Regions from separate parts of the Sphingobacterium sp. SYP-B4668 genome, predicted to be linked through region 2. Evidence: riboswitches for the same ligand, from Rfam matches in the RefSeq annotation. Region 2 holds a riboswitch; each other region holds the start of a gene.

What was found. Region 2 has a riboswitch for S-adenosylmethionine ahead of OQ289_RS17540 (SusC/RagA family TonB-linked outer membrane protein). Riboswitches for the same ligand answer to the same signal wherever they lie in the genome.
Region 1: linked by a shared signal. The riboswitch ahead of OQ289_RS20590 (methylenetetrahydrofolate reductase) and the one ahead of OQ289_RS17540 (SusC/RagA family TonB-linked outer membrane protein) in region 2 are both predicted to bind S-adenosylmethionine.
Region 3: linked by a shared signal. The riboswitch ahead of OQ289_RS06200 (O-acetylhomoserine aminocarboxypropyltransferase/cysteine synthase family protein) and the one ahead of OQ289_RS17540 (SusC/RagA family TonB-linked outer membrane protein) in region 2 are both predicted to bind S-adenosylmethionine.
Region 4: linked by a shared signal. The riboswitch ahead of metE (5-methyltetrahydropteroyltriglutamate--homocysteine S-methyltransferase) and the one ahead of OQ289_RS17540 (SusC/RagA family TonB-linked outer membrane protein) in region 2 are both predicted to bind S-adenosylmethionine.

The regions. Positions count from the first base shown of each region.
Region 1 covers NZ_CP115483.1:5,050,602-5,053,768, reverse strand. The annotation lists gene rimM (ribosome maturation factor RimM) at 1-239, shown strand, start outside; gene OQ289_RS20595 (hypothetical protein) at 327-1,169, shown strand; SAM riboswitch class I at 1,236-1,340, shown strand; gene OQ289_RS20590 (methylenetetrahydrofolate reductase) at 1,818-2,774, shown strand; gene OQ289_RS20585 (glutamine--tRNA ligase/YqeY domain fusion protein) at 2,919-3,167, opposite strand, start outside.
Region 2 covers NZ_CP115483.1:4,298,051-4,301,217, forward strand. The annotation lists gene OQ289_RS17540 (SusC/RagA family TonB-linked outer membrane protein) at 1-1,136, opposite strand, end outside; SAM riboswitch class I at 1,257-1,366, opposite strand; gene OQ289_RS17545 (DNA gyrase/topoisomerase IV subunit A) at 1,747-3,167, shown strand, end outside.
Region 3 covers NZ_CP115483.1:1,430,605-1,433,771, forward strand. The annotation lists gene OQ289_RS06195 (homoserine O-acetyltransferase family protein) at 1-306, opposite strand, end outside; gene OQ289_RS06200 (O-acetylhomoserine aminocarboxypropyltransferase/cysteine synthase family protein) at 343-1,650, opposite strand; SAM riboswitch class I at 1,904-2,018, opposite strand; gene OQ289_RS06205 (chloride channel protein) at 2,228-3,167, opposite strand, start outside.
Region 4 covers NZ_CP115483.1:667,491-670,657, forward strand. The annotation lists gene metE (5-methyltetrahydropteroyltriglutamate--homocysteine S-methyltransferase) at 1-1,191, opposite strand, end outside; SAM riboswitch class I at 1,263-1,370, opposite strand; gene OQ289_RS02820 (response regulator transcription factor) at 1,511-2,197, opposite strand; gene OQ289_RS02825 (sensor histidine kinase) at 2,251-3,167, opposite strand, start outside.

The sequences.
Region 1 (3,167 bases), 750 kb from region 2:
CCGATGATTTTCGGATGAAGGACCTTGTCGGTTTTTTGGTGGTAGATGAAAAGCATGGCGAGTTGGGCGAAATTACCGAAGTGCAGGATTTACCTCAGCAATTCGTTGCGACTGTCGATTATAATGGCAAAGAACTTATGTTTCCGTTGAATGACGATCTCATTCTTGGGATAGACCCCGAGGAGGAAATTATAGAAGTAGACCTCCCAGATGGATTGGTAGACCTCTATCAAGAATAATAGAAAAAAGCTGCTCTTGTAAAGGCAGCTTTTTCTATTTATATTACGACGAGTAAACGAAGTACGTTTTATTATCGGACCAATTGAATGAAATACCTATCAATCCTCTTATTGGCGTTGCTCCTGAGTTCATGTAATGAATCGGTAAGGCTACCTCCGGGCAATTATCAGATGACATGCGCTTATAAGGAAAATGAATATCTTAACGATAGTAAACATAATAAGGAGAGGGTAGGGTGTAATGTGGCATGTGACCATGAGATTTATCACCGATCTTTTCTATCGTTAAAAGACAATTATTCATTTGTTCTCGGATTGGATGATATTTTATTACATGGAAGCTATGAAATCGACGGTCGTAAGATTAGACTAAAAGATGAGAAGGGTGCCGAGCTCGTTTTGGAAACGAAGAAACAAGGGCAAGATTGTATCCAATTTTTTGCTGTCTTTGATGAGATTTACAGTCAAGTAGTACCCGCCAATGAGCGTCTGTATTTTAATTTTGTACGGGATGAAACTACACCAATTGAGAGCGAAAGTAAATTTTCCTATGCGCTTAATCAATGGAGGATAGCGCCTAGTGAGCAGGAGTCCAAAGCAGCCATCAAAGATCGGCTGTTGAACAACCTCGATTATGTATGTGCCTATGTACAACATGTACTTAATTCTGGTGTCTATCACGGATATAAGATGGATGGTATCCCAACACCACTTGTGTATCAGGAAAATGGAATAGTCCTTCGCGACTGGAAGGAGGTACCCGATACTTGGAAAGCTATCTTTTATGATGAAGGGGATGCCCATCAAGCGTATCAAATGATGTATGAGACCTTTAAGGGCACCTCTGTGAATCGATACAAAAAGTCTGGTCTTTTGGTGGTATTCTATTATCTAAAAGATCTTCGAAATGCAATTGAACAACAGGAGTGATGAAACATAATATCTTGTTTTGACGATTTAATTTTGAGTTGTCGCTTTGATTATCGATATTAGCTCCGCTTATGGAGAAAGGCAGAGGGAATAGACCCGATGAAGCCTTAGCAACCTGTCTGAAGACAAGGTGCTACATTCTACCCCGCCAATCAACGGGAAAGATAAGCCGAAAACACTGTTCCTTGGTGTCTTTCTCTCCGAGCTTTCATATGTTAATTTTTATTATTGTCATCACTATTTGTGGTGCATATAGCTGTTTTTCAGTCTGATAGGTCAATGAGGCAACTCGCTCTGCAGGAATGAGAATGCTGTCTCCATATGAAAAGATAAGTAGGGTAGACAATAATGTCTATAACTGCGTCACTGTTAAAGAAAAAATTATTAGATGAAACCGAGAGATAAATAATGTTGGTGAATAGGACATCATTATTTACTCGAGCTCTCATCAACAGATAAAGAAAAAATTATTAGATGAAACCGAGAGGTAAATAATGTTTGCGAATAGGACAATCATTATTTACTCGAGCTCTCATCAACAGATAAAGAAAAAATTATTAGATGAAACCGAGAGGTAAATAATGTTTGCGAATAGGACAATCATTATTTACTCGAGCTCTCATCAACAGATAAAGAAAAAATTATTAGATGAAAATCGTCGATCACATTAAAAACGCCAAAGGGAAAACGCTTTTTTCTTTCGAATTGTTGCCGCCAGCGAAGGGGCAGAGTATCCAGAGTATCTATAAGACAATGGACGAACTCATGGAATTCAAACCGCCTTTTATAGATGTGACCTACCATCGAGAAGATTACTTGTATAAAGAGCATGCAGGTGGACTTTTGGAACGGGTAGCTTATCGCAAACGACCAGGTACAGTCGCCATATGTGCAGCCATCATGAATAAGTATAAAGTGGATGCCGTGCCACACTTAATCTGCGGAGGTTTTACCAAAGAGGAGACTGAAAATGCATTGATAGATCTCAATTTCTTAGGTATCGACAACGTATTGGTTCTTCGTGGCGATGCTCGTAGAGGAGATGCTGATTTTATCCCGACAGATGGAGGACACACCTATGCCACAGACTTGCTCGAACAAGTCTTGGATATGAATACCGGTAAATATCTGCATGAGGATATTGTCAATTCAGAAAAAACTGACTTCTGTATAGGCGTGGCAGGTTATCCTGAAAAACATTTTGAAAGTCCTAATTTCAATACAGACTTCAAATTCTTGAAAAAGAAAGTGGAGATGGGAGCCGAGTTTATCGTGACCCAGATGTTTTTCAATGTAGAAAAATACAAAGAATTCGTGACGAAATGCCGGGAGCATGATATACATGTGCCCATTATCCCAGGACTGAAACCGATAACATCCAAAAAACAATTGGTAACATTACCTCGCGTTTTCCATTTGGATATTCCGGAAGAATTGAGCGATGCGATTGCTGACTGTCATACCAATGCTGATGTTCGTCAAGTTGGTCAGGAATGGCTTGTTCAACAATGTAAAGAGCTGATTGACTTTGGAGCACCAGTATTGCATTTTTATACCATGAGTAATCCTGGTCCCACCAAGAAGATTGTGGAACAGTTATTTTAAGGGAAAAGAGGCAGCTGCTTCATAAACCTACAAACGCTTCGCGCTGCTATCGCCTGGTCTGATCAGGGTTCTTCATTCAAGGGGAAAGTCATTAATAGAATAAAAGAAAAGCCTGTTGCAACAGGCTTTTCTTTTGACAAAATTTTATCCTTTTTTGACTTCCTTTGCCCAAGAGTCCTTGAGCGTCACGGTTCTATTAAAGACGAGATTTTCTGTAGTAGACTTGGTATCTAAGGTAAAGTATCCCAATCGTATAAATTGGTAACCCTTTCCTGCTTCAGCTGTTGCCAAGTCTGGTTCCAAATAAGCATTGGAAATGACTTTCAGACTATCGGGGTTGATGGTCGATTTGAAATCCTCTTCCGCAGCTGGATTTTCGACATTGAACAAGCG
Region 2 (3,167 bases):
TAACGTTTAAATCCAGATTCAATTGCGACGCCTTGATCATTGAGGTATCCAAAAGATAGATAGTAATCGCTTTTTTCACCACCACCTCCAAAATTGAGATCCGATTGTGTACGGTTTCCGGTACGTAGTAATACATCTTCCCAATTGTCATTCCACAGCGTTTTGGCACCTGTGACTAGCTTACCATCCACACCTACCGGCTCAGGAAACCCTGATCCATATGGGTTGATACCGAGATTGGTGACCAATTGACGACTAGCGGTAGCTGCGGCTTGTTCGGCCGACATCTTATTAGCGACGTTGCGATTACGTAGTGCCTCCCAGTATAATTCAAAATATTGATCTGTATTTACTTTTTCATAATCCTTTACCGCTCTGTTTGAAAAACCTTGGTTCAAACTAAAATTAATCCTCGTATCTCCTTTTGCGCCATTCTTTGTCGTGATGATAATAACACCATTTGCTCCCCTAGAACCGTATAGAGCGCTCGCAGCTGCATCTTTAAGCACTGAAATAGACTGGATATCGCTCTGATTGATGGCGTTGATATCACCATTGTAGGGATTGCCATCCACAACGTATAAAGGCGCACTTGAGGCATTGATAGAGCCTATCCCTCGGATACGAATTGTCGCATCTGTACCTGGTTGGCCAGAGGAAGAAACAGACTGTAGTCCCGGAACTTGTCCTTCTAGGGCCTTACTAACGGATGAAACAGGTCTATTATTAATATTCTCTGCTGAGATGGTCGATACCGATCCTGTAAAATTTGCCCGTTTGGCGGTACCATAAGCTACGACCACGACTTCATCTAAGCTACGGTCACTTGGACGTAAACCTATATGTAGATTATCTACTGCTGCATTTACAATTGTTGTTTCAAAACCCACGTAGCTGAGCTGCAATTTGGAGGTTGTCGCTGCTTGAATTGAAAACGAACCATCTTTGGCTGTCCGTACCGTGGTAGTCCCCCCCACAACACTTACATTCACATCTGACAATGATTCCTTTGTCAATTCGTTGATAACAATACCTTGTACTGTTCTCGATTGCTGGGCTTGTCCATAATTGTAGTACAACAATAACGGGAGGACCAGCACCCAGGTCGCATTCATCTTTTTAAGTAATTTTTCCATGCTCATATCAAATACATTAAATCTGTCGATATTCCATACATATCCAAAGCAGCAACAGCCAGTTGGCACATGTGACGGCAAGGCTCTTTTCACGTCCGGACTGTGAGTAAGCACTTGATCCACTTATCGATTCTGCTTTTTTCAGCAGAGAGGCAGTAGCACCTTGCATGGAGACTGGCAGGTTGCTAAGATTTCATCGGGCCTATTCCCTCCATCTTTCCAGATAAGTACGGTATCGATTATTAGGATGCAAAGATAGCGATATTATATATAATCTATAATATATATAGACTTTATTGCTTTTATGACATTTCTATTAGAATATCCACTTTTCCTTCCTCTACAAGAAGGAGTCCCTATTATGTCTGTACGCAGCGAGACCGCTAAGACATGTATAATTAACGGTCGTGGAGGGCTTACAATCGTTTATTAAGGGGATTGCGTGCTTCTAAAAAATCGATTCCATTCTGTTGGATTTTGATAATCAATCATTTCACCTTATGCCTATATCAAAGAGTTGGGAGATTCCAAAATCGTTTTGTATTTTTACCGAGCCTGATTAATATCGGGCCAAATAAAAACAAGTCCAAAACTATTTAGTGCATAATAAATGAGCGACGAAACGAACTACAACGACGACCACGAAGAAGCATTATCACCTCAAGAAAACGAACAGACCAGCAATACGATTCCTTTATCCGGTTTATATGAAAACTGGTTTTTGGATTATGCTTCGTATGTCATCTTGGACCGTGCAGTACCTCATATCAACGACGGATTCAAGCCCGTCCAACGCCGAATACTCCACTCATTGAAAGAGATGGATGATGGTCGATATAATAAGGCGGCCAATGTCATCGGTAACACCATGAAGTATCATCCACACGGGGACGCTTCTATCGGGGATGCGATGGTACAATTAGGTCAAAAAAACCTACTCATAGACTGTCAGGGTAACTGGGGAGACCCTATCACAGGCGACTCAGCTGCTGCACCTCGTTATATCGAAGGTCGCCTATCCAAATTTGCCCTTGACGTCGTATTCAATCCGGAGACTACAGAATGGCAATTTAGCTATGATGGTCGGAATCGCGAACCTGTAACACTTCCTGTCAAATTCCCATTGCTGCTGGCCCAAGGAGCCGAGGGTATCGCGGTAGGTTTGGCGACCAAGATTATGCCGCACAATTTTATCGAGCTGATCGATGAATCCATCAAAGTTCTTCAAGGGGAGCGTCCGTATCTTCTTCCGGATTTCCCAACTGGGGGAATGGCCGATTGCTCCGCTTACAATGAAGGGCAAAGGGGGGGTAAAATCCGTGTTCGTGCCAAAATCGAAGAGCGTGACAAGAAGACTTTGGCAATTACTGAAATCCCCTTTGGAACCACTACAGGGGGGCTCATCGAAAGTGTTGTCACCGCTAACGACAAGGGAAAAATCAAGATTAAAAAGATAGAAGATAACACCGCTGAAAACGTAGAGATTATCGTACACCTTGCGCCAGGAATCTCTCCTGACGTGACTATTGATGCCCTGTACGCATTTACGGCATGCGAATCTTCTATTTCACCGAATACATGTGTCATCAAGAATGAGAAGCCATACTTCATGAGTGTGAATGACATCTTGATTGAGAACACAAAAAACACCAAAGACTTGCTGAAACAGGAGTTGGAGATCAAACTCCATGACCTACAGGAAAAGATTTTTTTCAGTACGCTACTCAAGATATTTATACAGCAGGGCATGTATAAACATCCCGACTATGAAAACTCTGGAGATTTCAACACTGTGGTGGGCGTATTGGATACTTTATTCGAGCCATTCTTCCCTCAGTTTTACCGTACCATCCTGCCTGAGGACTACAAAAAACTGATCGATAAGCCGATGAGTAGCATCACGAGATTCGACGTAAAGAAAGCGGACGAACAGATGGCTGCTTTGGAGGAGGATATTAAAACGGTCAAGAAGCATCTTCGTCAATTGACTGAATATGCAATTGCATGGTATACCCGATTGAAAGAGAAATA
Region 3 (3,167 bases), 2.5 Mb from region 2:
AAGATAATATGGGTGTCTCGTGGCTTCATTTATAGAAAGTGGATTGGTGGACCCATAATGAGAGCCAATGACATTGGCGCATATGATGAAGTGGTCTTTGGGGTTGAAAAAATCGTCTTCACCAAAAAGCCCACTCCACCAATCCAGTACATCCGAACTAGCGGTCAGTGCATGACATACCCACACTACATTGTCTTTTGTTTCATTCAGCTGTCCATAAGTATGATAGGCAATCTCCAAGCCAGTGACCTGTTTGCCATTTTCAAATACAAATGGTTCATTATGCTTATATGTCTTAATACTCATGGATGTAATGTTGTACTCGTCAGCACTGACTTTTGCTTATTTTATTTTTTCGAAAGCTTGTTGCAAATCAGCTTTGATGTCGTCAATATGTTCGATTCCTACAGCCAGTCTTAATGAGCCAGGGTAGACTCCTGCGGCGCGCTGTGCGTCTTCACTCAATTGTTGATGTGTTGTAGCAGATGGATGTATGATTAATGATTTGGTATCTCCAACATTGGCAAGATGGCTAATCAAGGACAAGCTGTCAATAAAGTCATTTGCTTTGTTGGGGTCTCCTTTAATAGTAAATGAAAGTACTGCTCCAAATCCGTTTCTCAGGTATTTTTGGGCATTTGTAAAATGTGGCGAGCTTTTCAGGCCTGGGTAGCTTACTTTTTCTACTTGTGGATGACCTTCCAACCATTGTGCAATCTCCAAGGCATTGTCAACATGGCGTTGTACTCTCAAAGACAAAGTTTCAAGGCCTTGTAGAAGGAGGAAAGAGTTGAATGGAGATAATGCTGGACCGAAGTCTCTAAGTCCTTCAACGCGGGCTCTGATGGCGAATTGAATGTTGCCAAAAGGGCCACCTTCGCCAAAGACATCGGCAAATACCAATCCATGGTAACCTTCTGATGGTTCAGTAAATTGTTTGAATTTTCCATTTCCCCAGTTGTAATTTCCACCATCTATTATGACTCCACCAATGCTTGTACCGTGACCACCGATCCATTTGGTGGCAGATTCTACAACTACGTGTGCACCATGTTCCAATGGCTTGAATAGATAGCCCCCAGCGCCGAAAGTGTTGTCCACGATAAGCGGAAGGTCATATTTATTTGCAATTGCAGCTATTTTTTCAAAATCTGGAATATTGTAACTTGGATTTCCGATTGTTTCAATATAGATGGCCTTGGTCTTGTCGTCAATTAATGCTTCTATGTTTTCCGGTTCGCCGTCTTTCGCAAATCTAGCTTCAATGCCTAACCTTTTAAATGAAACCTTGAACTGATTATATGTGCCTCCGTATAGATTCGAACCTGCAACGAAATTTTCGCCAGCATCTATGATATTGTTGAGCGCTATGAACTGGGCAGCTTGACCAGACGCCACTGCTACTGCAGCTACACCACCTTCCAATGCTGCGATTCGTTTTTCAAACACATCAGTGGTGGGATTCATGATTCGTGTGTAGATATTTCCAAACTGTTTAAGTGCGAATAGGTTAGCGCCGTGTTCTGCATTTTCAAATACATATGAAGTAGTTTGATAGATAGGCACCGCACGGGCTCCTGTAGTCGGATCTACGACTTGACCTGCATGTACTTGTAAGGTTTCGAATTTGAGGTTTGTATTTTCTGACATGTTCTCTAGCTTTAAGTTTTATTAATTTGTTGTTGATAAATGGATATGTTCGATACTCCTTCTTATAGGGAGCAAGGCATAGTACTATAATGGGGGTGATAAGGGTATTTCCTTAACAGCACATCATAGCAGACATTCGCATTCGGGTGTGGGGCTCCACGGAACGCAATGATGCATTTTTGGTATCCTGCTTAGCGGATATTCTTGTTGATGTGTACTTGTTAAATGTAATTGTAATGATCATAGCTTTTTTTATTTATATTCTCCAAAGCAACATCGCTTTGGACAGGATTTGGCACCTTTTCAAACTTTTTTTGAAGGTTGCCAGTGGGTCATTGAGCCAGTCTCTCGCCACTTCTTTATAAATCAAAACCCTACGATAAAGAGAGGTTGTGATTAGGTGTCTTTCTCGAAGACCTTACAAATATATCTTTTGATTTTTAGTTTCGCAAATAAATAAGGTAAAAAAATATCCCAAAAACCTATAACTAAGCTTTATATCAATCCTTAAAGTCGTATTAGAGCGGTCTGTTAGTCTTTGGAAAGGTGTGTAGTGCGGAAAAGTGTTTGCCGCAGCTTAGACCAATTTAGGTTCTTTATAGGTGTATACGTTATAAGGGTACATCCATTTGACCAAGTATTTAGCGATTATACTGACGATGGCCAATGGTATGAATAAGATATATCCTCCTGGCGCGATACTGCAGATGAGAAAAATTGATGTCAATGGCGCATGTATGGCTGCTGACAGTGTTGCTGCGGCTCCAAAGAGCGCAAAGTTGAGTACGATCAGCTCGGTGCCCAAATAAGCATTGCACACTAGTGCGAATAAAATGCCAAGAAAGGCTCCTGCGACTATACTAGGGGCGAATACACCTCCATCTCCTCCTGCGCCCAATGTAAGTGAGGCTGCCAAGGGTTTTAGAATGACCAATAATAAAAGTGTAATACCAAAAGGAATGGATAGGGTCTCTTTTAGCCCCTGTTCAATTACTTGTTGTAAGCCGTGATAGCTATCTCCATACAAATACGGAAAAGCAAAAATCATAAGGCCCAAAGATAAAGCTCCAAGATTTACCCGGATAAAATTGTTCTCGATACCATTAAATACTTTTTTGATATGGATAACAATTTTGGTGAAGTATAAAGCCAATATTGCGGCCAATAGACTGAGACCTATCACATAAGGTAAAGCAGTCCAATGCCAGGTTTGAACGGTGAAAGGTAATAGTTTTTGACCCGCTATAAAATATCCAAAAAGGGTGGCCATTAGTACCGAACTCGTGCAGCTGATTAATATAGGTCTGCTGACTCGGCGAGCAATCACCTCAATGGCAAACAACCAACCTGCAATAGGGCTGCCAAACAACGTGGCGACTCCAGCCGCCACACCTGCGCAAATTAGTTCATTTTTATAAGCAAAGGCTATTTTCCCCTTTTTATAGACGATATTTCCGACGGTAGCAGTGGCTACTACGGTAGACACCTCTATTCCCGTTGATCCACCAAATATTACG
Region 4 (3,167 bases), 1.8 Mb from region 2:
ACGGCTTTCAGCAGCAGCTTTATTCGCCGCAAAGCGCTCTGCAGTATTTGCATCTACTTCGCCATCAGCCAAGATAGATAGGTCTTTTACTTCTGCTAATTTTTGCTTAGCAAATGCTAACCAATTTTTAACCTCAGCAGGAAGTGTTTCTTCGTTTTTCTCGCTGTCCAGGTCAAATGGAACGTGCAGTAATGACGATGACGTACCTACCCATACTCTGTCTGCGCCTAAAGCAGCTATAGCTTGTTGGAGTTTTGTTAACGATTTTTCGTAATCATTTTTCCAAATGTTACGACCTTCCACCACGCCCAAGGAGAGAGTCAATGACGCCGGTACTTTTGGTAGCACAGTGTCGAGTTGATTTTCCCCGCGAACTAAATCTAGGTGTAAAGCGTGTACTGGAAGCCCTAGCGCTAAATCTTCATTGTCCTTTAAAGCTTCAAAATATGTTGTAGCGATGAGTTTAGCATTACCTGCTGCTGCACTTAATCTTTCGAATACTGAAGTGTATAAAGCTTTTACTTTTGCATCTATGTCTAAAGCCAAATAAGGTTCATCTATCTGGATATATTTAGCACCAGCTGCGGCTAATTTCGAAAGAATTTGCTCGTAAACGGGTAATAAGTTTTCGATTAGATCGATACGGTCAAAACCTGTTTCTTTTTCTTTACCGATTAAAAGGTAAGTGATTGGACCAATGATGACCGGCTTTGTTTCAATGCCAGCTGTCTTAGCCTCGTTGTATTCGTTTAGAAACTTTTCAGAAGTTAACTTGAATGTTTGACCTTTAGTGAATTCAGGAACCATGTAATGGTAATTCGTGTCAAACCATTTTGTCATTTCAGAAGCTGTGACGTCGATTCCATCTTGTTGGAAACCCCGCGCCATAGCAAAATAAAGATCTAAGCTATAGTTGTTGTCTACTTTGCTTAATAAGGTATTGTATCGAGCTGGAATAGCACCAACTGTCAATGAAAGGTCTAATACTTGATCATAGAATGAAAAATCATTGGAAGGAATCAAATCGATGCCCGCATCTTTCTGAGTTTTCCAATTTGCTTCACGGATTTCTTTAGCTGCCTGTAATAATTCTTCCGCAGAAATCTTCTTAGCCCAATATGCCTCGTTAGCTTTCTTCAATTCGCGGAAAGGTCCCACTCTTGGGTAACCTAAGTTGTTTGTAATTAACATACTATTTCCTTATTAATTGTTATCTAAATTATTTATTGCTAAAGAGGAAGGACACCAGATGTAGTGACTTCGGCTTATCTTTCCCTCTTCCATGAAGGGGGGTAGAATTTAGCACCTTGTCAAGTGACAGGTTGCTAAGGCTTCTTCGGGTCTATTCCCTCGGCCTTTCTCTATAAGCGACGCTAATATCGGAATAAGAATTGATATTACAAAAAAGAACAGATAAAAAAGAAAAAAAGGATTGAAACTGATGGTTGAACTTCTAGGTTCCAACTCATTTTCAATCCTTTCGGTATGCCTTCTATTCTATATTAATGCGTTAGCTCACGAGCAATTTGTATCCTTTACCGTGTACATTAACAATTTCTACATTTGAATCTTGCTTGAGATATTTTCGTAATTTGCTTAGGAAAACGTCCATACTTCTACCTGTAAAATAGTTGTCGTCATGCCAGATCTTTAGTAACGCCTCCTCCCGGGTCAGGACATCATTCTTTTTGAGGCACAGGAGTCGGAGCAGCTCAGCTTCTTTTGTGGAGAGTTTTTGCTGTTGGCCTTTGTAAGAAATTTGCTGACTGGTGTAGTCAAAGAAGTAATCGCCAATTTCAAACTTGTCTGCGACTTCCTCATCTTTTTCACGGGAGCTTCTTTTTAAAAGAGCGTGTATGCGTAACAAGAGTTCTTCTACTCGAAAGGGTTTGGTGATATAATCGTCCCCACCAAGTTCAAATGCTTGAGTTTTATCCTCCATCATGCCTTTGGCGGTAGCATAAATAATCGGGACAGTGGTGTTGGTTTTACGGATGTCCTTACCAAGTGTGAACCCATCTTTTTTAGGCATCATCACATCTAGTATGCAGAGGTCGTATTCATCCTTATGAAAGGCGGTGAGCGCTTCCTCTCCATCCTGGCATAGCGTGACATCAAACTTGCTTTTTAATTCAAGATAGTCCTTTAATAATTCCCCTAAGTTTGGATCGTCTTCCGCTAATAATATTTTTTGCATAATTCGCGTATTTGTTCATTGGACAATTGCAGATGGAAATTCATCCGCGTTAGTTATAGTTTGTAACCCTTTAGCGGCAATGTTACATCAAAATGTGTGCCTTTATCTTTCTCACTTTTTACCTGTATACGTCCGTCTAATCGTTTGATTATGTCATTTACATAACTCAAGCCTAGGCCAAAACCCTTTACATTGTGAATGTTGCCTGTCGGAATGCGATAGAATTGGTCAAATATCTTTTGTTGTTGTTCTCGGGTCATGCCAATACCGTTGTCAGCAACAGAGATGACAATTGTATTTTTGTGGTTATGAGTTTTCACTACGATGTGTGGCGCATGGCGACTGTATTTGATGGCATTGTCTACCAAGTTGAATAGTACGTTGGAAAGGTGGAGTTCGTCTCCAATGACGGTATCTTCCTTCGCTTCTAAATATACTTCTAACGTACCTTTTGATTTCTGAAGCTGTAAATTCATACTGTCCAGTACAGCATTAGTGAGTTCATTTATACGCACGTCGATGCGGTCAATTTTAAGGTTTTCTTTTTCTAATCTAGCGATGTTGAGCACTCGTTCGATATGGTCACCTAATCTGATATTTTCGTCATATATGATATTTGCAAGTCTATTTACCCTTTTTTGGTCGGTTATGATTTCGGGGTCACGTAGCGATTCGCTCGCAATCATGATAGTCGCAACAGGCGTCTTAAATTCGTGCGTCATGTTGTTGATGAAGTCAGTTTTCATCTCTGATATTTTCTTTTGTCGATAAATAGTGGTCAGCGTATAGGCAAAACAACCAATCAAAAGAACTAATAATGCGCCCATTGGAAAGAAAAGATAGCCCATGTTGTCCATGATGATATTCTTTTTATTTGGAAAAGAAATAGTCAGCTTTCCAGGTGCATTTCCGAGATCTCCTTGAAATAATAAGGTGGAATAGCTATTGTGTTTTTGGGGTTTGTCTAATT